One region of the Paenibacillus sp. FSL R7-0345 genome, then DNA from elsewhere that is predicted to be linked to it. Evidence: riboswitches for the same ligand, from Rfam matches in the RefSeq annotation. Region 1 holds a riboswitch; each other region holds the start of a gene.
The links. Region 1 has a riboswitch for cyclic di-AMP ahead of NST84_RS11025 (hypothetical protein). Riboswitches for the same ligand answer to the same signal wherever they lie in the genome.

Region 1 (3,925 bases):
AGCCCAGCAGGACATCATCTTTCATGACCCCTATGCCTGAATATTCAAATTTAGCAGGGCTGTCCAGAACGGAGATATTGTCTTTGCTCATCCCCTTTTCTATGTCCCCCACGACCTTAAGACCAGTCAATACCGCCTGCTGCCCTTCTGTATTAAACCACTTCATCAGATCAAGCAGCCGGACCGCCGCTGTCGGCGCCCATACCTTTTCCGATTCATTCAGGGAATCAAACATGTCCCGGGCAGGCATTTGCTCCAGCGGGGTCAGTATTGACAAGGCATCATGTGCAGTGCCGTTGCGGACGATAACCACATTGAAGTTGGGCCGCACCTCATGATCCCGGAACAGAAAATCAAGTGAATCCAGCACCCCCTCTCTGGCAATGGACTCATCAATCAGCAGAATGCTTAAATGGGAAAGATATATTTTACGCGGCAGCTTAGTGGTCAGCTTGCGCAGCGCCTCAATCACTGTACTCTCCTCAGTAGCCATAACCAGGGCGGGCGGGCCGTTTGCTCCGCCCGCACCCGAAGCGGCCTGGCGGGGAGCAACAATCTGCGTGGTGACGAGGTACCCGTTCTCCGTCTGGTCGATGCCCAGACCGATTGACACCGCCAGCTCATTCAACTCTTTGCGGCTCCAGCAGCCGGACAGCACCAGTGTCATCAGTACGGCTGTCCATACAACCAGCACAGTTCTTTTCATGCCGATTGTCTGCCCTTGGTTTTTTTGAGCTTGTTGCGAAGCCAGTAAGGCGCCCTGATTAGACCGTCAACCTGTTCATTCTTCAAGTAAGGCGCGTAAGGCCGCATATAAGGAATACCCATGGAATCAAGACTGCACAGATGCACCGCCAGCGCACAAAAGCAAATGGTCAGTCCAAAAATACCGAAAGAGGCCGCTACCCCCATAAATAGAAAGCGCACCAGCCGGAAGGCAATCGACATATTATATGCGGGAATGACAAAGCTTGAAATGCCGGTAATGGCAACCACAATGACCATTGCTGCCGATACAAATCCGGCATCCACAGCCGCTTGTCCTACTACGATGGTTCCTACAATAGAGACAGCCTGTCCGATATTACGCGGCATCCGGATGCCCGCTTCCCGGATAATTTCAAAAGTGATTTCCATCAGGATCGCCTCTACGAATGCCGGAAACGGGACACCCTCGCGCTGGAACATCAGGCTAAGCAGCAATTGAGTGGGCAGCAGGTCCTGATGGAAGGTAGTGATTGCGATATAGATAGCCGGAGCTATAAGGCTGATCCCGCCCGCAACCATACGCAATATCCGGATAAAGCTGGCGAACAGATAAGGCTGGTAGCTGTCTTCAGCAGATTGAATAAAGTCCAGAAACATAGAGGGCAAAACAATTGCAAAGGGGGAGCCGTCGACAAACAGGGCAATCCGTCCCTCTGAAAGGCCTGCGGTCACCGTATCCGGCCGTTCTGTGTTCAGCACAGTAGGGAAAATAGTCCCTTTATTACTCTGCAGATATTCTTCGATATACTCCCCCTCCAGTACCGTCTTTAATGTCAAATGATCAATCAGCTTCCAGACCTGATCCAATAATTGCTGCTCCGCAATACCGTCGATGTACATCACGGAAATATCAGTCTGCGTCATCTGCCCGGCGGTATGTGTTTCAATACGCAGCCGTTCGTTCTTCATTTTACGACGGATCATCGTAGTATTGGTGCGCAGATCCTCGGTGAATGCCTCCTGGGGTCCTCTAATAACCGCCTGGGTTTTGGGTTCCTCAATACTGCGTTTTTCATAGCCTTGTATGGATAGGGATAACCCCTGCACATACCCGTCAATCATCAGCAGCAGGCAGCCTGTGAGGACAGTTCGTACCGCATGCGGGAAATTATCTACCGTGCTCACCTGACCCACCGGCAGAATTTCCCTGGAGAACAGCTCAATCAGATCGGTTTCCAAAGGAACCAGTCCGATATTCTGGATAGCCGGAATGATACTTTCCTGCAGCGTCTGATTATCCACCATCCCGTCCAGATAAACCAGCCGGATCTGACAGTCCGTAATGTCCTTTTCCCCCTGTGTTCGTCCTACCCCAAGTGAGCGGACCGTCAGATCGGAACTCTCCCCCAGGATACGGGTGATGATGGAAGCGTTCAGCGATGAATCCGCTCCCAGCGGACCGCTCACTGCGTTCTGCTCCTTATCCCGGTTGCTTTTCTGATCATTGCTTCTCATGGATAATCCCCCTTGGCCGTTCTCCTGATTCTGGTAAGGGTAGTGTTGCCAGAACCAATGATTTCATGCAAAATCCCGCCAGCTGAAAGCTGACGGGATTATACACAAACTCAATGCTGAGGAGCATTTAAGCAAGCAAACTCTTTACCTCTGTGATAAATGATTCCACGGCCGAATCTACAGGATAAGCATAGACCCCATGCTTCGTATGCAAATATAGCACACCATGCCCTTGTCCAAGATCCCTGAAGGAAACATCAAATATTTCTGCCAGCGGAAATTCCCGGTAAGCCGATTCAATCCGGTTAGCATACAGGCAGAGTGACCGCTGATGAACTACGGTCTCGATACTGTCAGCAGTTACAATCCGTTCAACTTTATAGTATGGCTGAGTGGCTATAATCACTGATTCTCCTCCTAGTCACCGGATATATGCTGAAAGGCTTCAATATACCGCATTGCGCATAAATCCCCTTTCATTACGCTTACGGGGTTAGCTGACGGATTCGGGCCGAAAGAGAGCCCTACTCGATTGCTCGAGATTCACCCCGGAATTGGTGGTTCCCCCGCTTCCTTTTATGGTATTTAGCGTTTACTTAATCTTAACGGTTATCTTCACTGCGGTTCTCCTGCGGGGATTTCAGGTCATCCCTGACGCTTCCGCGCCACAGCGGCACACCTGAACGGTAGGCCGCCCTGCCGTTCAGGTGCCCCGCAACCGGAGAGGTGATAAACACAAACAGGATCGCGAGCAGCAGCTTAATGCTGATCGTGCCGTCCGCGAAAAGAAAGTACAGAAATGCGCCTCCCAGGACGCATAAAACACCAAACGTCGCACTTTTGGTTGCCGCATGTGAACGCAGGTACACATCAGGCAGCCGGACTAAACCAAACGCACTGAGTCCGCAGAAAATGGCACCCGCCAGAACGAGAATTTTGCCGAGCATTTCAACGATCATGCTGTTCACCTGCCTCCTCTTCGATCACAACGCCGCGTTCAATATATCTGGCCAGTGCCGTAGTTCCAATAAAGGTAAGAATTCCGATCACCAATATAATTTCCAGGAAATCCTGTGTGTCCAGCAGCATACAGACCACCGCAATGATTGCCAGCACATGAATGCCGATTGTATCCAGTGCGGCAATCCGGTCAGAGCGGGTCGGCCCTTTCAATAAACGGAACAAGCAGGCGAGCAGTGCGAGGGCCAGAATGACCAGGGCAGTCATTAATATCGGCTCGTTCATCCACGGGTCACCTCCATGATCGTTTGCTCAAAGCTCCTTCTGATTTGCAGTACCATCTCCTCAGCATCCTTAATATCAATGGCATGGATATAGAGGATTTTGTTGTCTGCTGAAACATCGAGTGTTAGGGTTCCCGGAGTCAGACAGATCAGGCAGGACAGCAGAGTGACCTCCCACGCTGAAGACAGCTTGGTCTCATAAGCAAATATCCCGGGGCGTATGGCCAGTTTAGGCCGGATAATATGACCGATGACTACAAAGTTCGAAATCGTCAGCTCCCGGACAAAAATAAGCAGCAGCTTCACCACAGCCCATAAGCGTCTGAGGTAAAACGGAGTATGACGCAGCCTCCGCAGAAGCAGCAAGATAGCAACACCAAGCAAATAACCGAGGATGAAGCTGGAGACAGAAAGATCATTATTAATAAACATCCACAAGAAGGCAATTAACAGGTTAA
Region 2 (3,925 bases), 2.1 Mb from region 1:
TAAGTTCTGCTGCTTAAGTCACCTCTGTAGGATTACAACTGTCCGGCCGCCCACAAGGCACCTCTGTTGATCAGTTTGCGGAACGGTTCACTTGAGAAAGAGGGCAGATGATGCCCCGGCATCAGGTAGGCGACCCGTCCAAGCCCGAATTCGTGGCACCAGGCAGCCTGCCGCATCGCTCCCCCGTGCAGATATTCCGCCAGCACCGTTGTCTCAAAATACGGCTGCATATCAAAGTAGTACGGCTCGTCCTCGATTACAAAATCCTCAATCCCCTGGACAATCGGATGCTCCCGGACCGCCGCCGGAATATTGATTCCAAGCGCCGTATAGTCAGGGTGATGGGTAAAATGTCCGCCCAGCATCACACCAAGCTCCTGATTACGCTGCATGGAGATGCCGTTATGGACAACCAGCAGGCCGCCGCCACCTGCTACATATGACAGCAGCGCCCCGCTGTGGGCAGGTGCAATTTTGTGGTCGGAGAACTCCGTGTAAGACACAACCAGCGAATATTCCGCCAGTGTCTGCGGGTTCAGCAGCCCGAAATCCTCGGAAGGCTCAACCGTAAAGGCAGGCGACAGAATCTCCTTAAACTCCTCGTCCACTCCGGCAAAAGGATGATATTTCACGTCGGTATAGCTGCCCAGTGCAAGGGCTTTCAATTCTGGCATCAGAGATCACACCTCTTTCCTTTCAAGGCTGTTTTGACCGTAAAGCCTGTCTCCCTCACCTTAGCACGCCCCCCAGGTTTTTACAACGTTCGGAAGCTCCCGGATGGCGGCAGCGGAATGCTGCAAGCTTTCTTTTGCTTTAATTTTTAACTATGCTACAATCATAGTTACAGGTTAACAGCTATGTTTAACCGGCAGTACTGCTTACTAATTTTGTATCCCAGGAGGGTGATATCGATGTCTATTCAACAGCTGCATACTTCTGACGAACTGCACCAATATGTCGGGCAACCCGGCAAAAAACTGCTTTTCAAGCACAGCACAACCTGCCCGATCAGCGCCAAAGCGCATGAGGAGTTCCAGGCTTATGTTCAAAGCTCGGATACACCGGCAGCGATTGTCCATGTTATTGAGGACCGTCCGGTCTCCAATCAGATTGCCGAGGAGTTCGGCATCAAGCATGAATCCCCGCAGATTTTCCTGCTGGACGGCAGCGAAGTGAGCTGGAACACCTCCCACTGGAAAATTACCCGTAACGCCATCAAGGAGGCCGTTGAGCAATGAGCCAGCCGGTAATTGTCTATTCCACCGCAGGCTGCAGCGACTGCAATCAGGTTAAGCAGCTGCTCACCAATGAGGGCATTCCCTTTGAAGTGCGCGATATTATGGCCAGCGCAGTGTATCAGGAGGAAGTTGAAAAGCTTGGTTTCATGGGTATCCCTGTAACGGTATCCGGCGACCGTGCCATTAAAGGCTTCAACCTGCCTGAGCTTCAGGAACTGATTGCGGCTGCAAGGTAACGTCACTTTTTACTCTGTACAATAAAAAGGTATTCCCTGGTCCGAAGCCCGGGGAATACCTTTTTTATTATCATTGCCGGCCTTTCGTTATTCGCACTCCGCCGCCAGATGCCCCACCTGCCCGCTGTGGCTGTAGATCACATTGTCAGCCCCAAGCCCTTTGTAGACTAACCTTGGTCTCATGGAGGTTGTAATTACGGAAATCGGCCCGCTCGTCCATGTCCGGCACATCTGCACATACCGGCAGCATAAGGCGACACTGCTCTCGAACAGATAGATCCGGCCTACCGGGAACGGCGGTCTGAGCCAGGTGTTCAGATGCCGGGTATCCACTTCAAAAATCACCTCAACCCCCAGCTCTGTCAGCCGCTGCTTCTCGGCCGGATTATTGGCGAGGCCTGCGAATCTGCAGCCTTTCATTTTGAGCAGCTTGATAAATTGCTCTCCCGCCTTTGTCGGTGCACAGATTAGTGCATAGTCCTCCTGAACGTCCATTTCCGTCTCCCCTTCCCCTTGCTTCTCTATCTGAATTTATCTATTAAAACACAGCAAAAAACCACAAAGGATTCCCTTTGTGGTCCAGTTAACGGTCACAATGCGCTGATCCTCTCTACAATACGCTTACGAGGTTAGCTGACGGATTCGGGCGTTGAGAGTCGCCCTACCTGTCTGCCGTATTGAGAGTTCACTTCTCATTCAGCTTTCAGGATTCACCCCATAACCGGCCCGGCCTGTTTGCCCCGGCCTCCGGTTGTTGGTTCCCCCGCTTTCCATTACACGGAAATTAAGCGGATATCTTATGAAGTTAGCTTAAACAGATGTATCATACCTTTTGCAGCACCTGCTTGTAAATCGTCAAACCCGGCAAAATAACCTCCGGGGAAGAAGAAAAACACGTAAATAACGCTTACTTTCCGCTTTTACTCTCTGTTTCTTCAAATTGCTTCATTTCTTTTTCCTGCCGGTATTGTTCTTCTTACTGCTCTTGGTAAAACGCAGGAAAGCCATCAGGCAGCCGAGAATCCCCAGACCCAGCAGCAGTGTCTGCAGAGCGCCCAGCAGTGTACTTCCCTCCGGCTGCAGCAGACTGCTGGCTATAATCAGCAGGATGGAAACAGCTACCAGTACAGGTGTTTTTAAATTGATGTTCAAGATTACCACTCCTTAGTACAAAGGTACACTATTGCCGGCGAGATCACCAGCCTTCCGCAGATTAAGCCTTTTTTACACAAAACAAAAACAGGCATCAGCCCTGTCAGGACGATACCCGTTTTTATTATTTCATCTATTTCCGCACTACTGTATATCCCTTATCCTGCAGCAGCTTCACGATGCCGTGCTCACCCAGATAGTGTGCTGCGCCGACTACGATGAAGTACTCCTCGTTTTTGCCGTTCTTGAGATATCCGTCAATTTTGTCGGCCATACCGATGTTGCGGTCAACCAGCATGGCTTTGTAATATTCAGCATCTCCGGAAAAGCTGTTGGTCAGCTGCAGCAGCTGCTCATCATTACCTGATTTCCAGATCTCGGCCATTACATCGACGCTCTCATCAATCTGATCGTAATTTTCAATCGCTGACAGCAGATTAGCCTCCTGCAGCTCTTTGGAGAAGTTGTTGAACATGCCCAGCTGGGATTCGTAGGATTCCAGCTCCATAATCGGAATTTTGCGCTCAATCGCCTTCTGGATAAAGTACAGGTCGATTCCGGCGGAAGCCTCATAGCCGGCCGTCGCTGATTTCAGGCTGCTGAGTGTCGTTTCTGCTACCCAAGGCTTAAACTGGTCCAGTGCATTTGCCTTAACGCCCGCCTGCTTAAGCACCTCGCCCAGCTTGGCATATGTCTCACTGGAGATATGATCCTTCAGCGTCGTACCGTCCTGGTACATACCCATATCCAAAACCAGCTTCTGCGAGGCCTCGTCGGCTGCTTTGCTGATATCAATTTCTACCCCGAGATAATCGGCTTCGGCAAAGGCTTCTTCAAATTCTGCATTCAGCGGGTAAAAGCTCTCATCCGCAATATGCATCGATCCGACCAGATACACGGTATTGCCATTGCTCTGGACTTCCCACATGAAGCCGCGGCCGCCTTGGGTATTTACAGCAGTCTGGCTGCCGCCGGCTGCTGTCTTGGTCTTCAGGATGACCGTACGGGTCTGTGCATCCCAGCTGACTTCGTAGCCTGCAGCATCGCCCAGCACCCGGACCGGCGCATAGGTTACACCATTAATGACTGTAAGCTTGCTTTTCAGCGTAACGGCTTTGCCGTCAATAATCGCATAGATGGTATCGCCAGCCGCATTCTGCAGCTCTGCATCCATCGCTTCAAGCGTGGCTCTAAGCGGAACAAGCGTTGTACCCTGATTGTTGACCGGTGAGCCGCTCTTGTATTCTACGGTCTGATTGTTCACTTTTACTGCCGGCTGCTGGGGAGCAGCAGCCACGG
Region 3 (3,925 bases), 3.4 Mb from region 1:
GTTACGGTAAGCTTTGACTACCGGTTCAGCATTCATGAAGAGCTGGCGTTCAAAACAGCCTATACCGTATACGGCGACGGATCGGTAAGAGTACGTACACGCTATTCCGGTGCTGCCGGACTTCCGGATGTGCCGATTGTGGCCTTGTCCTTCAAAATGTCGGCTGACTATGAGCAGTCAGAGTGGTATGCGATGGGACCTGAGGAGAACTACATCGACCGTGCATTCGGCGCCAGACTCGGCGTGTTCAGCCGGAAGGTGCAGGACCTGCCGTCCCGCTACCTTGTACCGCAGGAATCGGGTAACCGCACCGGCGTCCGCCGCGTGAGCATTACCGATAAAGCAGGAGTCGGGCTGCAGATTACAGCTCCGGCAAGCGCGCCTGTAGAGTGCACTTTGTCGCCTTACACTGCATTCGAGCTGGAGCATGCTGCTCATCCGTTTGAGCTTCCGCAGGTTCACTACACTGTAGTGACTGTTGCCGGCAGACAAATGGGCGTCGGCGGTGACGACAGCTGGGGTGCACCGGTTCATCCGGAATACAGAACTCCTGCGGATCAGCCGCTGGAATATGAATTCTTCCTGTCCAGTGTGGGATTAGGAGAGAGATAATTTAATGTTGTGAAGTGAAGCCGGCCCCGTTCTGATGATATTCAGAGCGGGGCCGGTTTTTGCTTGGGTGCTTTTGAATACATGGTGGCATTTAGTTGGAAATTCGGCACTTAATTCTTTGATATTCAGCTTAGTGGAGCCATTAGTTGGAAAAACTACACTTATTTTTAGCCTCAGCTTCTAATTATGGCCAAATCGGCAGATATAAGTGACGTTTTTACAACTAGTAGAGCGATTTCAGGGGTTTCGCCCAGAAATAGATGACAATTTTACACTTAGCTTAGTCAGGACTAAACCTGAAGAGGTACCGGAATGACACCCGCGCTTTTCTTCACAGGCTTGCTCCAGTACTGCTCGTTTCCGGGGAGGTCATCGAACCATTCGGCATCTTCCGGACAGTCGAGAATCATGAATTTCCCGTACTCCTGATCGCGGGACTGGTGGTACTTAAGATAGGCTTTGCCGTCTTCAATAGCCAGAATTTCAATTTTGCCGGAGGAGTGGCTCATGGAGAGCCGGACTCTTTTGCCGAGGCCTGAGGTTCGGGCTTTGGCTTCTTCGACGATCCGGTATACCTGCTCAAGCGGCAGGACGAATTCACGGTTGCCGGCGATCGGCCGGTTAATAAAGAAATAGTAGGGCGTGATTCCGGCCCAGGACAGGCGGTCCAGCAGCTCACCCAGAACAGCAGGGTCATCGTTAATGCCCTTAAGCACCGGAGTCTGATTGACGATAATCGCGCCGGCATCATGCAGGGCTCTTACGGCCCGTTTGGCCTCAGGTGTAATTTCCCGCGGATGATTAATATGCGCCATAATATAAATTCGTTTCTCTACAGTAGAGTGGGTGCGGATCAGCTCCAGCAGCTCAGGGTCCTGAGAGATACGCATCGGATTGAATACCGGCAGCTTGGAGCCGAGGCGGATGATTTTGACGTGTGGAATAGCTCTAAGGCTCTCAATAATGAAACGCAGCTTGGTCGTTGAGAGAATCAGGCTGTCTCCACCAGTTAGCAGGACGTTGTTGATTTCAGGATGGGCGGCGATATACTCGATTCCGGCGGTGACATCGGAGGAGGCTTCTTTGACATCGTTGCGGAATAGCCGTTTACGGAAGCAATAGCGGCAGTAGGCACCGCAAACCTCGGAGACAATCAGCAGCGCGGTGGTCCGGTATTTATGCTGGCAGCCATTAACGACGTAGTTGGCCTCCTCATCAGAGGCATCCCACTGGCCGTATTCCATAAGCTCACCTTCAGCGGGAATAACAAGCTTGCGGATGGGATCCTCCGGGTCCTCCCAATTAATCAGTGATAAATAGTAGTCATTCGCCCGGAACACAAATTTGTCCGTGACCTCTTTGAGCCGCGATCTTTCCGCTTCAGGCAGCATTTCCATTTTGTTAATGTCGGTTATGTATCGTACCTTTTGCACATGAATCTCTCCTTTGTTCTCCTAATGGCGAGACAATAGGGAGCCTTGATGTCAAAAGCCAAACTGTTAGCCAGCAGGGCCTCTAAAGAACACAAAAAGAGACCCTTAGCACAAGGGTCTCATGTTATAAACATAAAAAAGCAGACCCATCCACTACTGACGAGGTTAGCTGACGGACTCGGGTAAGATGGTACCCTACATTGCATTACTCAATGATTCGCCCCAATTGACTGGTTCCCCCGCTTTCCAGCTGGAAATACTGGAAATTAAGCGTAGTTCAAGTATAACCTGCAAAGTTTGCTGAAGTCAAAGCTGTTGGCAGAGTGCACGGCATAATATTTTTCAAGGAAAATTATAATTAAACTTTATTTGGCTTACTGCTTGATTGTGTTGTACGATATCGGCATATCTTTTTACAACAAGGAGGGTCTTGATGAAGCTGGGCTATTTGATCATCGATATGCAGGAGATTCATGTGCGGGATTACGTGGATCAGAAGACGCTGGACCGCGGCTGCGAATATATGAATTATGTGGCGGACATGCTCCGGGAGAAGGACCAGCTGGTCATTCACATTCAGGATATTGAGGGAATAGAGGAAGATACCAAGGAGCGCTATAATATTATTCCGGAAATCCGGGTAGCGGACAGTGACCTGAAAGTTACCAAAGAGCATTCGAACGCATTCTGGAAAACAGAGCTGGAGCAGCTTCTGAAGGAGCACGGTGTTGAGCTGCTGATTATCTCCGGCTTCTCGGCTGAGCACTGCGTGCAGTTTACCTACAATGGGGCGAGCGAACGGGGCTTCCGGCCGGTTTTGCTGCAAAATGGCGTTCTGAGCGCACACAGCGATACCGTGACTGCCGCCCACAGAGACCGCAATCTGATCTCGTATCCGGTGATTCCCTATTTGATTAACCAGTAGTATGAATGACCAGTGACACCCTGTTTGTCTGCAGTATTATGCTGCGGAACAAACGGGTGTTTTTTTATTTGGGATCCGTGAATAATATTGAAACTTTTTCCAAATAATCTCGTCCATTAATACATAGATATCTGCATGGGGGAGGATTACATAATGAAAAATGGGAAGCTGGCTGCCGGCATTCTGGCCGCGGCCATCGCTTTAAGTCCGGGAGCGGCATCTGCGGCTGCGGACAGTGTTATTCAGCTGAATTACAAAGAGACTTCGCTGGGCAGCAGCCAGGTAGTTACTTCTGGTACTACGCTTGTTCCGCTGCAGCAGCTGGCAGAGACGATGGGCTACGCACTCACCTGGAACCAAAGTACGAAGTCAGCGAAGCTGATCCGTCCGGGACATGAAGTTACATTAACTGCCGGTACTGTTAACGCAACGGTAGACGGCAATGCGTCAACTCTGGCTGAAGCACCCCGTATCCTCAAAGGTAAAATCTATGTCCCGCTGGTGTCGGCAGTCAGTCTGCTGGGCGGCAAAACGGTGTATGACAAAGACAGCAACCGCCTGAATATTGTGGACGAGCTGCGTTATTCGGTTGCTTCCACGCAAGGCAGGACGTACTGGGTCTCCCAAAAGAACGGCGATGTATTTTATAGTGCTTCCGTTACCGGAAAGCCGGTGCTGATCGGGGCGCTGCCGTTTACGGATCTGATTTATACCCATAGCCTTGCGGTTAAGAATGTAGGTAAGGGTACGGAGCTTTTGCTGCTCACCGATAACCATTATGCGATGTTCAATGATTTCAGCAACAGCTATCAGGTACTGATCCGGAACGGCAAAATCCTGAAGCAGATGGACTATCACTATATGGCCAAATCATACATAAAAGCTCCACTGCTGAAGACGGGCCAGCTCTACATGACTGACGGCGGGAGTGTCCAGTACATAAACGCGGACGGGA

Region 2: linked by a shared signal. The riboswitch ahead of NST84_RS02490 (hypothetical protein) and the one ahead of NST84_RS11025 (hypothetical protein) in region 1 are both predicted to bind cyclic di-AMP.
Region 3: linked by a shared signal. The riboswitch ahead of NST84_RS26990 (KamA family radical SAM protein) and the one ahead of NST84_RS11025 (hypothetical protein) in region 1 are both predicted to bind cyclic di-AMP.

Annotation. Positions count from the first base shown of each region.
Region 1 covers NZ_CP152002.1:2,643,577-2,647,501, reverse strand. Annotated here, with positions in the region: gene NST84_RS11035 (Ger(x)C family spore germination protein) at 1-706, opposite strand, end outside; gene NST84_RS11030 (spore germination protein) at 703-2,223, opposite strand; gene NST84_RS11025 (hypothetical protein) at 2,351-2,629, opposite strand; cyclic di-AMP (ydaO/yuaA leader) riboswitch at 2,690-2,824, opposite strand; gene mnhG (monovalent cation/H(+) antiporter subunit G) at 2,826-3,182, opposite strand; gene NST84_RS11015 (Na(+)/H(+) antiporter subunit F1) at 3,172-3,468, opposite strand; gene NST84_RS11010 (Na+/H+ antiporter subunit E) at 3,465-3,925, opposite strand, start outside.
Region 2 covers NZ_CP152002.1:572,966-576,890, reverse strand. Annotated here, with positions in the region: gene NST84_RS02505 (ThuA domain-containing protein) at 33-674, opposite strand; gene ytxJ (bacillithiol system redox-active protein YtxJ) at 912-1,238, shown strand; gene NST84_RS02495 (glutaredoxin family protein) at 1,235-1,474, shown strand; gene NST84_RS02490 (hypothetical protein) at 1,562-1,969, opposite strand; cyclic di-AMP (ydaO/yuaA leader) riboswitch at 2,076-2,275, opposite strand; gene NST84_RS02485 (hypothetical protein) at 2,420-2,626, opposite strand; gene NST84_RS02480 (TraB/GumN family protein) at 2,760-3,925, opposite strand, start outside.
Region 3 covers NZ_CP152002.1:6,238,468-6,242,392, reverse strand. Annotated here, with positions in the region: gene NST84_RS26995 (glycoside hydrolase family 2 TIM barrel-domain containing protein) at 1-612, shown strand, start outside; gene NST84_RS26990 (KamA family radical SAM protein) at 903-2,045, opposite strand; cyclic di-AMP (ydaO/yuaA leader) riboswitch at 2,187-2,328, opposite strand; gene NST84_RS26985 (isochorismatase family protein) at 2,479-2,970, shown strand; gene NST84_RS26980 (copper amine oxidase N-terminal domain-containing protein) at 3,124-3,925, shown strand, end outside.